2 regions of the Paenibacillus sp. JNUCC31 genome follow, and region 1 is predicted to be linked to the other one. Evidence: a T-box and tRNA genes for the amino acid it is inferred to sense, from the RefSeq annotation. Region 1 holds a T-box; the other holds one or more tRNA genes.
The links. The T-box of region 1 lies ahead of trpS (tryptophan--tRNA ligase). A T-box ahead of a tRNA ligase gene usually reads a tRNA of that ligase, here a tRNA-Trp.

Region 1 (8,665 bases):
TAGCATGACCAGAAAGACGAAGAGAACCATCTGGATCTCTCTTGCCACCTTCGTGTTGATCGTTGGAGGCGCAGCGGCATTTTATTTTGGTTCTATTCTTAATCAGTTGAATGGCTTGCAAAAGGAAGGCGACGAATCCCCGTTTGCCGGTATCGATAATGTTGAAAAAGTAAACACCCCGGACCCTCCCAAATGGGAAGGCACCGAAACAGTGAACATCCTGGTTATGGGCGTTGATGCCCGCGGACTGAAGGAAGGGGAAGTTCCCCGCTCCGACAGCATGATGGTCGTATCCCTTGACCCAACTACCAAAAAAATCAATCTGTTCTCGATTCTGCGAGACACATACGTCAATATCGATGGATATGGCAAAGAACGCATTAATACAGCGATTACCCACGGTCCCAATGCAGCGATGAAAGCTGCCGGAGATCTGCTGGGAATCCCTGTACAGTATTATGTGTATACCGATTTTCAAGGATTCATCAAATTGGTGGATGCTGTTGGCGGTGTGGATTTTGACGTAGAGAAGGACATGCACTATACAAGCAAAGCGGACAAAAATGAATACGATATTGATCTGAAAAAAGGTTACCAGCATCTGGATGGTGAAACAGCTCTGATGTACGTACGTTTTCGCCATGATGCCATGTCGGATTTTGCACGTTCCGAACGTCAGCGTGAATTCCTGAAAGCAGTAGCAGCGAAAATGCAATCAACGACTACGATTGCCAAACTGCCTTCCATTCTGGAACAGGTCAATCCTTATGTGGATACCAACCTGACCCTCTCTGACATGTGGAAACTGGGTGGACTTGGCTACCAGAGCAGCATGAACGGCAGCGAGCAAATTCCGCCAATGAATATGCTTAAGGAAGAACGTACCCCAGGCGGAGCTCAAGTATTGACTGTTACCAATGAAGAGAAGTTGAAACAGCTTATTCAGGATATCATTCATCCCCCTGCCCAGTCGGAAGATACCAAGACCGGAGCAGACGACAAAACAGCCAGCGCGGACGAAAAAAATTCGGAGCAACCGGCACAGTAACGAAGTGAAACATGCAGAGGGCAGCCATTACGCTGCCCTTTCGCTGTGTTCTGTATAGATATTAATATTAAATACGAAAGGAAGTTATCTTATGAATCCATCACGTTCCCGTTCCGAACTTTTATACGAAGAAGCCCTTCAACATATTGTAGGAGGTGTTAACAGCCCCTCCCGCTCGTTCAAAGCCGTCGGTGGCGGTGCACCTGTATTTATGAAAAAGGCGCAGGGTGCGCACTTCTGGGATGTCGATGATAACCGTTATATCGATTATCTCGCAGCGTACGGCCCAATTGTTACAGGACATGCTCACCCCCATATTACCCAGGCGATTACCGAGGCAGCAGCAAATGGCGTACTGTACGGCACGCCGACGGAACTTGAAATCAAACTCGCCAAAATGCTGAAAGAAGCCATTCCTTCGATGGATAAGGTTCGTTTTGTGAACTCCGGTACAGAATCGGTCATGACCACCATCCGGGTTGCCCGTGCATATACGAAACGCAACAAAATCGTGAAATTCGCCGGATGTTACCACGGTCACTCCGATCTGGTGCTTGTTGCTGCTGGCTCAGGCCCATCCACGCTGGGAATTCCCGATAGTGCAGGCATCCCAACCAGTATTGCACACGAAGTCATCACGGTGCCTTTCAACGATCTGGAAAGCCTGAAAGCGGCTCTGGAGCGTTGGGGCGATGATGTCGCTGCTGTCATGGTTGAACCGATTGTCGGTAATTTCGGTATGGTCATGCCGGAACCCGGCTTCCTGGAAGGACTCTGTGCCATGACTCGGAGCAACGGATCGCTTGTAATCTACGACGAGGTTATCACCGCTTTCCGCTTCCATTATGGTTCTACCCAGACATACGCTGGGCTGGAAAACCATGCTGAGATCGAACCGGATCTGACTGCGCTTGGCAAAATCATTGGCGGCGGCCTGCCCATTGGTGCTTACGGCGGTCGGAAACAGGTGATGGAGCAGGTTGCTCCGCTAGGCCCTGCATATCAGGCAGGTACGATGGCGGGCAATCCGGCATCCATCTCAGCGGGCATTGCATGTCTGGAAGTGCTGCAAGGCCAAGGGGTGTATGAAGAGATGGAACGTCTTGCGATCGACCTGACGACAGGAATTCAGGCTTCCGCTGACCGTCATGGTATTGCCCTGACGATCAACCAGATTCGTGGTGCCTTCTCCACGCACTTCTGTGACCACCCGGTTACGAACTATGATCAGGCCCAGGATACCGACGGAGAGCTCTTCGCTTCCTTCTTCCGTCACATGCTGAACCGTGGCATTAACCTGGCTCCGTCCAAATATGAAGCCTGGTTCCTGACGACTGCACATACGGACAAGGATGTTCAGGAAACACTCGAAGCCGCGGAAGCTTCCTTCAAGGCCATGGCTCAGGCGTAAACCGTTATCAAACTATTCATGCACTGCACCATAATAAAGTTATCATTGAAAATGATCTCATGAAATCAGGCGTCCACACTAGCGATTATTCCGCTTGTGTGGACGCCTTTTGCAGCTTCGCTATTTCCTCACGGATAATTCGCAACCCTTCCTTGATCCGCTGCTTGGGTACATTGGATATGTTCAACCGCAGCATTTTCTCCTGATGAATCTCTTGTGTACCTTCTGGATAGTATCGTTCTGTTGTATCGGCAATGACTCCCCGTTGATCCAAACGGGACAGCAAGACCCTCAGCGGCATATCCTTAGCGAGTGGCAGAACTGTATGCTCCCCTCCTGTACGCGGCGCATTCGCAAATGGAGCAAAGTCCGAAAAGGCGTTAAACTCTTGATATAACTTGTTCATTCGGGCAGCATAACGGCTGCGGATGACTTTGCCGTGATGAGCAAACATCCCGTTACGAATGTAAACCTCAAGTGCAGCCTGGGACAAAACAGCGGTGTCAATGTCGAGCATTTTTTTGTATGTACTAAACGATGCCATAAGACTTGCAGGCAGAACAGCTACGCCAATCCGCAAGCCGGGAAACAGGATTTTGGAGTAACTTTTCAGATAAATGACCCGCCCCTCTGTATCATAGGACCATAACGGGTCCTGCTTCGTGTTCTCTTCCAGATCAGCCAGATAATCATCCTCTACCAGATAGACATCGTAACGCTGAGCCAGCCGAATTAATCTCTTCTTCTCTGCTGCCGTCAGGGAAGTGCCAATCGGGTTATGAAAACGCGGCATGACATAGAAAAATTTGATATCTCCTTCACGGAACTGTCGTTCAAGCGCTTCCCAATCCAGGCCGTCCAGAGAGCGTCTGACGCCAGCAATCGGTACATTCAGTCCCTTCAAAAGCGAGGGCATATTATGATAACCCGGAAGTTCCAGCATCACCTGCTTTTTACCATTCGGAAAAGGCATTAAGGCCAATACAGCCAGCGCTTGCTGCACCCCTGACGTAATAAAAAACTGTTCTTGCCGGGCAAAGACCTGATAATCGGCGAATTGCTTCTGCAGCAATTCAATCAATGAAGGCAAGCCCCTCTCCGTTCCGTACAAAAACAGCTCCGCCTGTTTCTTCTCCATCGCCTGATCCACACAATGACGAAAATCGGAATAGGGAAATACCCGTGGATCAGGTGCTGCCGAGGCAAAATTCAACGGTCCCTGCAACTCCCGATCATCGACATCGGCTCCATTCTGTACCGCATAATACCCGGACTGAGGCACTGCGTAGACCAGATGTCGCTCTTCCAGCCACTCATATGCACGGATGGCTGTACTCACACTGCATTGATATTGCTCGGCCAAAACACGCACAGCCGGGAGCTTGATACCTTTGTCCTGCCATTGTCCACTGTTCTGCTGCTGCAATTGCTCCTGAATCCAGCGCTTTAGTGATTCGGCGATCATTTCATACTTTCTCATTGAAATCTACCCTTCCTCTGACATCCATACTCTTAATTGTACCGGCACAGTAAATGTTTTTGTCTATTGTACCACTATTGGTCTGGCAGTATATTGAATAAGGCCAGACCATACAGCAACATATGCAACAGTAGTAGTTGAAAAGAAAAACCGTAATATTTGGAGGAAACCTCATGAACAGTACCCGAACTCGAACATATGCATATGTAGCAGCTGTTTTATATGCAGCCATTATTGGTTTATCTTTTTTATTTGTCAAAATGACGGTTAGTGTTGCACATCCTATCGATGTACTGGCCCATCGTTTTGCTTTGTCGTTACTCGCAGTCAGCATCCCTGTCATTTTCGGATGGATCAGGATTAAGCTAACCCTGCGTGACCTGTGGCGTATCATTCCTTTGGGGCTGCTCTCTCCTGTTTTATTCTTTGCTTTTCAGGCATTCGGACTCGTCTCGTCCAATTCTTCGGAAGCAGGTATTATCCAGGCCACTGCCCCTGTATTCACCCTTGTTCTCGCCTCCATCTTTCTCAAGGAGCGTACGTCCACCCTGCAAAAATTGTTCCTGCTGCTGTCTGTGGCGGGTGTAGTCTTTATTTTCGTAATGAAAGGCAGCGGAATGTCCACAGGCAACTTTAAAGGGATTGCTTTACTGCTGCTCTCCACTGTTTGTTTTGCAGGTTATGGTGTGCTGGCACGGCCCTTGGCTCAAAAATATAAACCAATGGAATTGACCTGGGTGACCCTGATGGTTGGATTTATCGTCTTTAACGCGGCATCCCTGATTCGTCATGCGTCGAGCGGAACCCTGGTGGACTATGTGAAACCACTCGGAGATGCATCGTATCTGGGAGCACTAGCCTATCTCGCCATCCTTTCCACGATGATCTCCACGCTGCTGGCAAGTTATGCGCTAACTCATTTGGAAGCTTCCAAGATGAGTGTGTTCAGCAACTTGTCCACACTGATATCCATTGCCGGCGGGGCGTGGATATTGCTTGAGCCAGTACACGGCTACCACTTTGTGGGTGCCTTGCTCATCATCGCTGGTGTACTTGGCACCAATATGAGTGGAAGAAAGCGCAGACTGGTCAACCAAGCCAAAGCGTGATACAATGTGAAAAATTGTAAACGGACGTTATTGACAATGATGAAGAGAAGTACACAGGACAGGATGGTTCAGAGAGCCGGCGGATGGTGTGAGCAGGTGCATCAGTCATGTGGAAATGGGCTTCGGAGTTCCGAGTTGAACCCGGTCTGCACCTGTAGTCAGGAGCGTGGATCGTCAGTAGGCAAGGCGGCATGTTCAGCCGTTATCCATGAACAGGATATCGATAAGGTATATGTGGACTTCCCACAACCGGGCTTTCCGCATATATTGTTATTCCGTATCTTTCAAGTGGGCCGTGCAACCAGCGGCCAATTAAGGTGGCACCGCGAGGCATAAGCTTCGTCCTTCTATTCTGTTCCCGTCTGGGAAACAGGATGAAGGACGAAGCTTTTTTTATTGGAGCCCAAAACTGTGGCAGGCTGAAAGGAGGTGATGGTCGTGGAAGACGGCTGGTGGCGTCAGCAACCTATAATCGGAACATCACAAATTCAAAGGAGACTAAACCATGAACATGAACAAAGACATTATTTTAACCGGAGACCGGACAACCGGACAGCTTCATCTCGGCCATTACGTGGGCAGCCTGCGCAGCCGGGTGCAATTGCAGAACGAATATAAAACGTACATTTTGCTGGCAGACATCCAAGCGTTAACTACCCATTACGACCAGCCCGAACTGATTGCAGACAGCGTGCATCAAGTGACACTCGATTACCTTGCCGTAGGTATCGATCCCAATAAAGCTACTCTGTTCATCCAGTCCATGATTCCGGAAATTGCCGAGCTGACTGTCATTTTCTCCATGTTTATCACTGTTAACAATCTTCGTCATAATCCCACGATTAAAAATGAAGCACGTGACCGGGGTTATACGGATCTATATTACGGATTTCTCGGTTATCCTGTCAGCCAGGCAGCGGATATTGCATTCTGCAAAGCAACCCTTGTTCCGGCAGGCGAAGATCAGATTCCTCATATCGAAACAGCGAGGAAACTGGTACGTCGGTTTAATGAGTTATATGCTCCGGTGCTGCCTGAGCCACGCATTCTGACCGGAGAGCGTCTGGGTGGACTTGATGGCATCGGGAAAATGAGCAAAAGTATGGGCAATGCGATCTCCTTGAATGCCCGTCCTGATGATGTACATGCCAAGCTGACCAAGGCCAAGACAGATCCGGCGCGTATTCATCGATCCGATCCGGGAAACCCGAATATCTGCCCGGTATTCGCTTATCATCAGTTATTTCGCAATGAAAATGCAGAAGAAATCCATGCCAATTGCAGCCAGGGGACGATTGGATGCAGAGACTGCAAGCAGCTGGCTGGCAATGCAATTAATGAGTTGCTTGCCCCGTTCCGTGCACGGCGACAAGACTATGAGCAACGGGAAGATGAGGTGAAAGAGATTCTTATCGAGGGCACCCGTCAAGCTCGGAAAGTCGCGCGGGAAACAATGCTTGAGGTGCGAGAAGCCATGGGTATTCGTTATTTTAACCTTTAGTATTCAGGCTGTCTTGTATGAAGCGCTCCAATCACGTTAACACTGCTGAGAACAGTCTATTGGGAAAAGAGGTCCCCTCAGCATGAAACGAACACAGCCTTCTTTTTTGCAAGCCATGATGTTAATTATGTTATCCGTCGGCCTGATCAGCCATGTCCTGATTATCCCTGCCCTTCTGTCCTCGGCCAAAAGAGATGCGTGGATATCCGTTCTGTTGTCTGCAGGCCCGTATCTTTTATTCACCCTGATGCTTGCCTATGTCTCCCGTTTTCTCCAGCATCAAACTCTCCATGAATGGCTGACTTCCCATCTGGGCAAACCCCTTGGCCTGCTGTTTCGGATGGGAAACAGTCTCTTTTTTCTGTCCGTGATCTATCTCACCCTGCACGATACGACCACCTGGGCCAAAACCAACTATCTGACAGAGACACCGGTATTGGTTACAAGCATTGCCATCATGTCTCTCTGTGCATACGCTGCTTATAAAGGAATACGTTCTCTGGCATTTACAGCAGGGCTGATCCTGCCTCTGGTTGTCCTGCTTGGATTCTATGTCGCCATTGTAAATACACAATACAAGGATTACAGCCGTCTGCTACCTGTGCTTGAACATGGCTGGCACCCCGTGCTTCAAGGCATGGTCTACAGTCTTTCAGGCATGTTTGAGCTGCTTTTCATCTGGTACATACAGCCCCACCTCTCCAAAAGGATACGCGTGTGGCAGTATCTGATGCTCGCGTTGATTATTCTTGGGCTGACACTTGGCCCCCTCATTGGGGCTATCGTGGAATTTGACCCTTTTGAGGCTGCCAAAATGCGATATCCCGCTTTTGAGGAATGGCGAATTGCCTCCTTGGGTAAATACATCGCCCAGACAGATTTCTTTTCGATCTATCAGTGGCTTGCTGGATCTTTCACCCGAATTAGTCTTGCCATGTATATTATGGTAGAAATTTGGAATATTAAGAGCGCCACCAGAAGGCTCATCAGCTGTGTCGCGTTAGCTGTCTTCTTTATTTTCACCATGATGTACCGTCTGGATGACATGACGTTCGAGAAGCTGCTTGTCGGCTACATATTCCCGTTCAATCTCATGTATCTTAGTGGACTAGCGGTTATTGCAACGACAATTGCATTCATCAGTTCACGCCATCAGAGGAGGAAACATCATGGAGCACCATCCGATTGACACCACGTCCCATGAAACATTGCTTGCCTCTTTGAAGGATCAGTTCAACCCCTGCGCAGATGTTGTTATTCATACCTTTCCTGCCAAAGATGAAACTGATATGTCGGTGATTATGCTCTATTGCGACGGCTTGATCGATGGCAAACAACTCAACCAATTTATTATCCCCCGGCTGGAGCAGCATTCTCTACTTATAGAAGAAGCACATCCCCAAGAATTGGGATTAACATTGAATCCAATAGAAGATCTCGCCGATGCAGAGAATGTAAACCTTCTGATTTTCAGTGGACAATTACTTCTCATTTTCGGAAATGGTGATCAGTCCTGGAGTCTCGATATCGCGAGCATACCAGGCAGAAACCCTGAGGAATCAGCCATCGAATCATCCGTAAAAGGGCCTCGCGATGGATTCACCGAAGAGTTGAGCGTAAATATCGCACTCATTCGTAAACGCATGAAAACCTCTTCGATGTGTTATGAAAAATACGTTAAAGGCGGTCGAACACAGACCTCCATTGGTCTGTTGTATGTAAAAGACATCATTAATCCGGATATTCTGAAAGAAGCACGCCAAAATCTCGACAAGATTGAAATCGATGGCATTCTTGGTACCTCCATTATGGAACGGGCCGTGATGGGAGGCATTCGCAGCATTTTCCCGCTCACGGATAATACAGAGCGTCCTGATTATGTTGTCGATTCCCTATTAAATGGGCGTTTTGCCGTTTTAATTGAAGGTTCACCAGTCGCAGTCATTGCTCCAACTACCCTGTTCAATCAGTTGAAATCACCGGAAGACGAGAGTACGCCGTTTTTCATTGTAACTTTTGAACGGATTTTGCGCATTGCCGGGTTGCTGATCGCTTGTTTCTTTCCCGGATTCTATATCGGTTTGACCAGTTTCAATGTGGAGCAGATTCCGCTGCC
Region 2 (8,665 bases), 2.0 Mb from region 1:
GGTTAAGGATATCGCCGCACGCCTTTGTTATAATAACCCCCAGAACTTTATTCGTTCTTTCCGAAAATGGGAAGGGATTACGCCTGGACAATACAGAGAGCGTAAGCAAAAAGCTGATCTGTGTCCTTGAAGAAGTAAACAGGACTTTTGGGGATGAAGTAAACGTGGTCTATTTATAGAAGAAGTTAATGTTGCTTAGCGAAAGAACGTTGTTCTATATATAACCATCAAAAAGGGAGCAGTATAATTGCTCCCTTTTCACTTCATCTATAATGTTTATTACAGCATATGATTTACTGCTCTTGGGTACGTACAACTTTCATATTCGGTTGCTCCAATTGAATCAGAATTTTACCGAACTTCCCTCCGCGTGAGAATGTAACCACACCCTCCTTGTAAGTGTCTCTTACATATTCCTCAGCCAGGGCAAGAGAACCTTCACCCGTTGGCAGTTCGTGCGTGCTAAGCCATTCCTGTAGCTTATCAACAACTTCCTCAACAGACATCTCAATATAACTTGTTTCTTTGGTGATTAAGGTGGTATAAGAATAATCTTTCAGGTATAGCAGCTGTTGTATATATCCCATATCTCCCGCGTTATATGCTGGGTAGACACCCAGTACCTCTTTAAGATCATCTATTAGTGAGTGCTCTCTCGCTCCGGCCATCGTGCTAATATAAACATATTTTCGGGCAGTGCTGATCGCCTGTTCAATCGTTTCCCAATTCGACATCGCCGGGCACATGGATGCAAATGCGAAGTCATATTTCTTTTCCCAGTTCTTTTCCTGAATCGATATATCCTCGAACCGTTCTGACACAATATCTATACTGGATTGTAAGGACGGTGGAATCGTCTCTTTCATTAATGAATTGAGCAGTTTCGATGGTTCTACAGCTGTAACCGTTGCTCCTCTGTTTGCAAAGGGGATGGTAAAGATACCTGAGGCTGCTCCAATGTCCAATATCGATAAATCATTAAGATCTACTCCCTGATTTTCAATCCATCCTATAATGCGTTCAGATCTTTGCTTTCCCTGTTCAGTAAACGACTGTTGATGATATTCCCTGGCCCATCGTTCAAATGCTTCTTCTTTGTCCGGTGAGGAACTCTTCTGTTTGTATTGTGATTCTGTCGACTGATTCTTCCACGCTTCCTCCCATGCAGCCAGATCGAATAAAATTTCAGCATACTTGGATACTTCTTTTTCCTCAGACACGTGCTTCACTCCTTTTCTTTAATAAGCATAGAATTAAACAATAACGTTTAATAAACTCAAAACAAAGAACTTCAGGGAGCTCTAATATCTTTAATAAATCTAAACAAAGACTTTACTTATCTACAATATACCTAATCAGACTATACGTCAATATATAAGAAAATGCACCTTTGTAACACAAACGGAAACGAAATAACCAAAAAAATAGACCTACAAATTGCAGAAGCAATCTGTAGGTCTATTAGATATACCGGCGAGAGGACTCGAACCTCCACGGTTTCCCACTCGATTTTGAGTCGAGCGCGTCTGCCATTCCGCCACGCCGGCATATATACTGGAGGCGCCACCCAGATTCGAACTGGGGATAAAGCTTTTGCAGAGCTGTGCCTTACCACTTGGCTATGGCGCCATATTTTGGAGCGGACGACGGGAATCGAACCCGCGACCCTCGCCTTGGCAAGGCGATGCTCTACCGCTGAGCCACGTCCGCATAATGGCTGGGGATATAGGATTTGAACCTATGCATGACGGAGTCAAAGTCCGTTGCCTTACCGCTTGGCTAATCCCCAAAAAAAACAAAGGGGCGATCGAGGGGAATTGAACCCCCGAATGCCGGATCCACAAACCGGTGCGTTAACCACTTCGCCACGATCGCCATAATACGGTATGTTCTAAAAATTAATTGGCAGGGGCAGCAGGAATTGAACCCACACCAACGGTTTTGGAGACCGTTGTTCTACCTTTAAACTATGCCCCTATAAAACTGGTGGAGGATGATGGATTCGAACCACCGAACCCGTACGGGAGCAGATTTACAGTCTGATGCGTTTGGCCACTTCGCTAATCCTCCAGGATTACATGGTGCCGGCGAGAGGACTTGAACCCCCAACCTACTGATTACAAGTCAGTTGCTCTACCAGTTGAGCTACACCGGCGTATGAAGTTGTAGTTATAATGGTGGCTCGGGACGGAATCGAACCGCCGACACGAGGATTTTCAGTCCTCTGCTCTACCGACTGAGCTACCGAGCCATAATAAAGTTTAATCCTGAAACGTTACACTTTATCTAGGGCGTCGGCCATATATCAGATCTAGTGAACAGCTTCCTCATGTAGAGCAAAAATGGCGGAACCGACGGGATTCGAACCCGCGATCTCCTGCGTGACAGGCAGGCATGTTAGGCCAACTACACCACGGTTCCAGATCACTTTCTTGAAAGAAAGTATAATTGCGGGGGCAGGATTTGAACCTGCGGCCTTCGGGTTATGAGCCCGACGAGCTACCGGGCTGCTCCACCCCGCGTCGTTATTTAAAAAGCTATATGGTGGAGGCTGAGGGGATCGAACCCCCGACCCTCTGCTTGTAAGGCAGATGCTCTCCCAGCTGAGCTAAGCCTCCGAACAACACATTTATGATCTTATCATAAAACTGCTGTGAAAATCAACTTCTTTTTTGAAGTTAAATATGACCCGTAGGGGATTCGAACCCCTGTTACCTCCGTGAAAGGGAGGTGTCTTAACCCCTTGACCAACGGGCCTTACTATGGCGGAGAGAGAGGGATTCGAACCCTCGAGACGCTTGTGGCGCCTACACGATTTCCAATCGTGCTCCTTCGGCCAACTCGGACACCTCTCCATATGGCTCCCCGAACAGGGCTCGAACCTGTGACAACTCGATTAACAGTCGAGTGCTCTACCAACTGAGCTATCAGGGAATATGCTTCAGAGATTATTCTCTGAAAACTAGATCCGAAACGAAACCTGCGATTACAACCTGCAATTTGGATAAGCCCTCGACCGATTAGTACTGGTCAGCTCCATGCATTGCTGCACTTCCACCCCCAGCCTATCTACCTCGTCGTCTTCAAGGGGTCTTACATACTGGGAAATCTCATCTTGAGGGGGGCTTCACGCTTAGATGCTTTCAGCGCTTATCCCTTCCGTACATAGCTACCCAGCGGTGCTCCTGGCGGAACAACTGGTACACCAGCGGTACGTCCATCCCGGTCCTCTCGTACTAAGGACAGCTCCTCTCAAATTTCCTACGCCCACGACAGATAGGGACCGAACTGTCTCACGACGTTCTGAACCCAGCTCGCGTACCGCTTTAATGGGCGAACAGCCCAACCCTTGGGACCTACTTCAGCCCCAGGATGCGATGAGCCGACATCGAGGTGCCAAACCTCCCCGTCGATGTGGACTCTTGGGGGAGATAAGCCTGTTATCCCCAGGGTAGCTTTTATCCGTTGAGCGATGGCCCTTCCATGCGGTACCACCGGATCACTAAGCCCGACTTTCGTCCCTGCTCGACTTGTAGGTCTCGCAGTCAAGCTCCCTTATGCCTTTGCACTCTTCGAATGATTTCCAACCATTCTGAGGGAACCTTTGGGCGCCTCCGTTACTCTTTAGGAGGCGACCGCCCCAGTCAAACTGCCCACCTGACACTGTCCCCGCACCGGATTACGGTACCAGGTTAGAACCTAGATACGATCAGGGTGGTATCCCAACGGTGCCTCCACGCAAGCTGGCGCTCACGTTTCAAAGGCTCCCACCTATCCTGTACAGATCGTACCCAAATTCAATATCAAGCTGCAGTAAAGCTCCATGGGGTCTTTCCGTCTTGTCGCGGGTAACCTGCATCTTCACAGGTATTAAAATTTCACCGGATCTCTCGTTGAGACAGCGCCCAAGTCGTTACGCCATTCGTGCGGGTCAGAATTTACCTGACAAGGAATTTCGCTACCTTAGGACCGTTATAGTTACGGCCGCCGTTTACTGGGGCTTCGGTTCACAGCTTCGGATTGCTCCTAACCGCTCCCCTTAACCTTCCAGCACCGGGCAGGCGTCAGCCCGTATACTTCGCCTTACGGCTTCGCACAGACCTGTGTTTTTGCTAAACAGTCGCTTGGGCCTTTTCACTGCGGCCCCTCGTGCTATTCACACTACCGGGGCACCCCTTCTCCCGAAGTTACGGGGTCATTTTGCCGAGTTCCTTAACGAGAGTTCTTCCGCGCGCCTTAGAATTCTCTTCTCGCCTACCTGTGTCGGTTTGCGGTACGGGCACCATCACCTGGCTAGAGGCTTTTCTTGGCAGTGTGAGATCATGACCTTCGCTACTATAATTTTCGCTCCCCATCACAGTCCAGCCTTAACGATGTGCGGATTTGCCTACACATCAGCCTCACTGCTTAGACGGACATCCATCAGTCCGCGTCACTACCCTGCTGCGTCCCCCCATTGCTCATAACGGCTTACGGTGGTACAGGAATTTCGACCTGTTGTCCTTCGACTACGCCTTTCGGCCTCGCCTTAGGTCCCGACTTACCCTGAGCGGACGAGCCTTCCTCAGGAACCCTTAGGCTTTCGGCGGATCAGATTCTCACTGATCTTTTCGTTACTCATACCGGCATTCTCACTTGTATAATGTCCAGCGCTCCTTACGGTACACCTTCAACCCTTATACAACGCTCCCCTACCCCTGGATCGACTTCACTCCAGCTTCGAAGTCCTGTGTTTATCCCCTGGGAAGCATTTGGTCATCCAAGATATCATCTCTTGTCAGACAAAAATGTCCTTGTGGTAAACACCGCCTCAAAGAAGCAGTGAAGTCGATCCAAGCCATAGCTTCGGTGGTGTGTTTAGCCCCGTTACATTTTCGGCGCAGAGTCACTCGACCAGTGAGCTATTACGCACTCTTTCAATGGTGGCTGCTTCTAAGCCAACATCCTGGTTGTCTGTGCAACTCCACATCCTTTCCCACTTAACACACACTTGGGGACCTTAGCTGATGGTCTGGGCTGTTTCCCTTTTGACAATGGATCTTAGCACTCACTGTCTGACTCCCGGAAGTAAGTCTATGGCATTCGGAGTTTGACTGAGCTTGGTAACCCTTGCGGGCCCCGCACCCAATCAGTGCTCTACCTCCACGACTCTGTTTTCCGAGGCTAGCCCTAAAGCTATTTCGGGGAGAACCAGCTATCTCCGAGTTCGATTGGAATTTCTCCGCTACCCCCACCTCATCCCCGCACTTTTCAACGTGCGTGGGTTCGGGCCTCCAGTGCGTGTTACCGCACCTTCACCCTGGACAGGGGTAGATCACCCGGTTTCGGGTCTACGTCCACGTACTACATCGCCCTATTCAGACTCGCTTTCGCTGCGGCTCCGGCTCTTCACCTTAACCTTGCACGGGAACGTAACTCGCCGGTTCATTCTACAAAAGGCACGCCATCACCCCTAAAACGGGCTCTGACTTTTTGTAAGCACACGGTTTCAGGTTCTATTTCACTCCCCTTCCGGGGTGCTTTTCACCTTTCCCTCACGGTACTGCTTCACTATCGGTCGCTAGGAAGTATTTAGCCTTGGCAGATGGTCCTGCCGGATTCATACGGGGTTTCACGTGCCCCGCACTACTCGGGATCCGTCTCGGAGGGAACCAACTTTCAATTACAGGGCTTTTACCTTCTTTGGCGGGCCTTTCCAGACCTCTTCGTTTAACCGGTTCCTTTGTAACTCCATGTGAGACGTCCCACAACCCCAGAGAGCAAGCTCTCTGGTTTGGGCTTCTCCGCGTTCGCTCGCCGCTACTGACGGAATCACTATTGTTTTCTCTTCCTCAGGGTACTTAGATGTTTCAGTTCCCCTGGTATGCCTCTACACAACCTATGTATTCAGTTGTGAGTAACTGGAAATTACCCCAGCTGGGTTTCCCCATTCGGACACCCCCGGATCAAAGCTTGCTTACAGCTCCCCGAGGCAGTTTCGTTGTTCGCCACGTCCTTCATCGGCTCCTAGCGCCTAGGCATCCTCCGTGTGCTCTTAGTAGCTTAACCATATCGCTCGTGTTCGAGCTGTCGCTCCACTTGTTTTGGACTGCGTCCAAAGCCAAAAGTCGCTCCATTTCGATCACTCGCTCATGCAATCTACCGTTTTTATTGAAACTTGTTTACACAAGTTCAGCTAAAAAGGAATGTTCTAATTCGCATTTTTCGTTTCGATATCTAGTTTTCAAAGAACAAGCTCCATGCAAAGCAAGCTGTTTGAGAGTTTGAGCTCTCAAAACTGAGCAACGAGTGAGTGAAAAGCTTTACGAAGTAAAGCTCGCTTCGGAAGCATGCTTCCTGAAGACTTGTATTTGAATGTTTCCGTTACAGGAAACGATTCTCCATAGAAAGGAGGTGATCCAGCCGCACCTTCCGATACGGCTACCTTGTTACGACTTCACCCCAATCATCTATCCCACCTTCGGCGGCTGGCTCCTTGCGGTTACCCCACCGACTTCGGGTGTTATAAACTCTCGTGGTGTGACGGGCGGTGTGTACAAGACCCGGGAACGTATTCACCGCGGCATGCTGATCCGCGATTACTAGCAATTCCGACTTCATGCAGGCGAGTTGCAGCCTGCAATCCGAACTGAGACCGGCTTTTTAGGATTCGTTCCACCTCGCGGCTTCACAGCCCGTTGTACCGGCCATTGTAGTACGTGTGTAGCCCAGGTCATAAGGGGCATGATGATTTGACGTCATCCCCACCTTCCTCCGGTTTGTCACCGGCAGTCACCTTAGAGTGCCCACCCGAAGTGCTGGCAACTAAGATCAAGGGTTGCGCTCGTTGCGGGACTTAACCCAACATCTCACGACACGAGCTGACGACAACCATGCACCACCTGTCTCCTCTGTCCCGAAGGAAAGGTACATCTCTGTACCGGTCAGAGGGATGTCAAGACCTGGTAAGGTTCTTCGCGTTGCTTCGAATTAAACCACATACTCCACTGCTTGTGCGGGTCCCCGTCAATTCCTTTGAGTTTCAGTCTTGCGACCGTACTCCCAGGCGGAGTGCTTAATGTGTTAACTTCGGCACCAAGGTATCGAAACCCCTAACACCTAGCACTCATCGTTTACGGCGTGGACTACCAGGGTATCTAATCCTGTTTGCTCCCACGCTTTCGCGCCTCAGCGTCAGTTACAGCCCAGAGAGTCGCCTTCGCCACTGGTGTTCCTCCACATATCTACGCATTTCACCGCTACACGTGGAATTCCACTCTCCTCTTCTGCACTCAAGTCACCCAGTTTCCAGTGCGATCCGGGGTTGAGCCCCGGGATTAAACACCAGACTTAAATGACCGCCTGCGCGCGCTTTACGCCCAATAATTCCGGACAACGCTTGCCCCCTACGTATTACCGCGGCTGCTGGCACGTAGTTAGCCGGGGCTTTCTTCTCAGGTACCGTCACTTGAGAGCAGTTACTCTCCCAAGCGTTCTTCCCTGGCAACAGAGCTTTACGATCCGAAAACCTTCATCACTCACGCGGCATTGCTCCGTCAGGCTTTCGCCCATTGCGGAAGATTCCCTACTGCTGCCTCCCGTAGGAGTCTGGGCCGTGTCTCAGTCCCAGTGTGGCCGATCACCCTCTCAGGTCGGCTACGCATCGTCGCCTTGGTGAGCCGTTACCCCACCAACTAGCTAATGCGCCGCAGGCCCATCCCCAAGTGACAGATTGCTCCGTCTTTCCAGTTCTCTTCAGGCGAAGAAAACAACTATTCGGTATTAGCTACCGTTTCCGGTAGTTGTCCCAAACTTGAGGGCAGGTTGCCTACGTGTTACTCACCCGTCCGCCGCTAACCATCTGAGAAGCAAGCTTCTCATCAAGTCCGCTCGACTTGCATGTATTAGGCATGCCGCCAGCGTTCGTCCTGAGCCAGGATCAAACTCTCCAATAAAGTATTGAAAAGAGCGATTAGCTCATTTTGAATCTGACGAGATTAAAATCTCATTTGCGCATTGAAATCATACGGTCCGAAGACATGTACCGATTTCTCAGCGTCGATCTTGCAAGCAAGATCGTTACTCACTCGTTGTTCAGTTTTCAAAGATCAAACATCAATTCGTTGCTGTTTTTCGCATCACTGTGTTTTCAGCGGCGACTTTTATAATATATCATGCTTCGTTTGTTTTCGTCAAGAACTTTTTTTTAATTCTTTTGTTAAAGCTTTAAGTTCTTCACTTTTCCTCTGCAGAATTTATCGTTTGTTGGCGACTAGCTCGTTTGAGGAACGAAATATAATGTATCATATATCCCGAGTCAGAGTCAACATCTTTTAATAAATTATTAAACAAACAAAAAAGGAAGGTTTCCCCTCCCTCTTTCAAGCAATATAATGGCACACTTCATGACTGCTTACGTCTCAATCCAATAACGGATCTCCCGTCCATCTCCTCCGATAAAGGATGGCCATCCTGCCGATTCTTTTACTATAGAACGAAACACCAGCTTGCGAAGGATAAGCGGCAGATCTTCCCGTACAAATCTTAACTGAGAGTGATGAACGAGTTCTTCCATGCTCCACGGTTCCCTCCGACTTCCTAACACACGAAGGAGCAATCCGGAGCAATCGTTCATTTTGGACATCACCGAGAATTCGCAAGCAAGAAGTACGAGCTCGACTCTTTG

Region 2: it has a tRNA-Trp gene. The T-box ahead of trpS (tryptophan--tRNA ligase) is inferred to sense a tRNA for this amino acid. The anticodon was not compared.

Annotation. Positions count from the first base shown of each region.
Region 1 covers NZ_CP062165.1:4,222,517-4,231,181, reverse strand. Annotated here, with positions in the region: gene JNUCC31_RS18450 (LCP family protein) at 5-1,048, shown strand; gene JNUCC31_RS18445 (glutamate-1-semialdehyde 2,1-aminomutase) at 1,140-2,459, shown strand; gene JNUCC31_RS18440 (aminotransferase-like domain-containing protein) at 2,545-3,939, opposite strand; gene JNUCC31_RS18435 (DMT family transporter) at 4,113-5,048, shown strand; T-box leader at 5,076-5,398, shown strand; gene trpS (tryptophan--tRNA ligase) at 5,554-6,549, shown strand; gene JNUCC31_RS18425 (GerAB/ArcD/ProY family transporter) at 6,632-7,738, shown strand; gene JNUCC31_RS18420 (spore germination protein) at 7,719-8,665, shown strand, end outside.
Region 2 covers NZ_CP062165.1:2,196,305-2,204,969, forward strand. Annotated here, with positions in the region: gene JNUCC31_RS09470 (helix-turn-helix domain-containing protein) at 1-130, shown strand, start outside; gene JNUCC31_RS09475 (class I SAM-dependent methyltransferase) at 294-1,220, opposite strand; tRNA gene JNUCC31_RS09480 (tRNA-Leu) at 1,469-1,547, opposite strand; tRNA gene JNUCC31_RS09485 (tRNA-Cys) at 1,556-1,629, opposite strand; tRNA gene JNUCC31_RS09490 (tRNA-Gly) at 1,636-1,710, opposite strand; tRNA gene JNUCC31_RS09495 (tRNA-Gln) at 1,715-1,789, opposite strand; tRNA gene JNUCC31_RS09500 (tRNA-His) at 1,803-1,875, opposite strand; tRNA gene JNUCC31_RS09505 (tRNA-Trp) at 1,904-1,977, opposite strand; tRNA gene JNUCC31_RS09510 (tRNA-Tyr) at 1,985-2,070, opposite strand; tRNA gene JNUCC31_RS09515 (tRNA-Thr) at 2,080-2,155, opposite strand; tRNA gene JNUCC31_RS09520 (tRNA-Phe) at 2,176-2,251, opposite strand; tRNA gene JNUCC31_RS09525 (tRNA-Asp) at 2,344-2,421, opposite strand; tRNA gene JNUCC31_RS09530 (tRNA-Met) at 2,449-2,522, opposite strand; tRNA gene JNUCC31_RS09535 (tRNA-Val) at 2,543-2,618, opposite strand; tRNA gene JNUCC31_RS09540 (tRNA-Glu) at 2,686-2,757, opposite strand; tRNA gene JNUCC31_RS09545 (tRNA-Ser) at 2,764-2,855, opposite strand; tRNA gene JNUCC31_RS09550 (tRNA-Asn) at 2,859-2,934, opposite strand; rRNA gene JNUCC31_RS09555 (23S ribosomal RNA) at 3,001-6,048, opposite strand; rRNA gene JNUCC31_RS09560 (16S ribosomal RNA) at 6,387-7,934, opposite strand; gene JNUCC31_RS09565 (nucleotidyltransferase-like protein) at 8,393-8,665, opposite strand, start outside.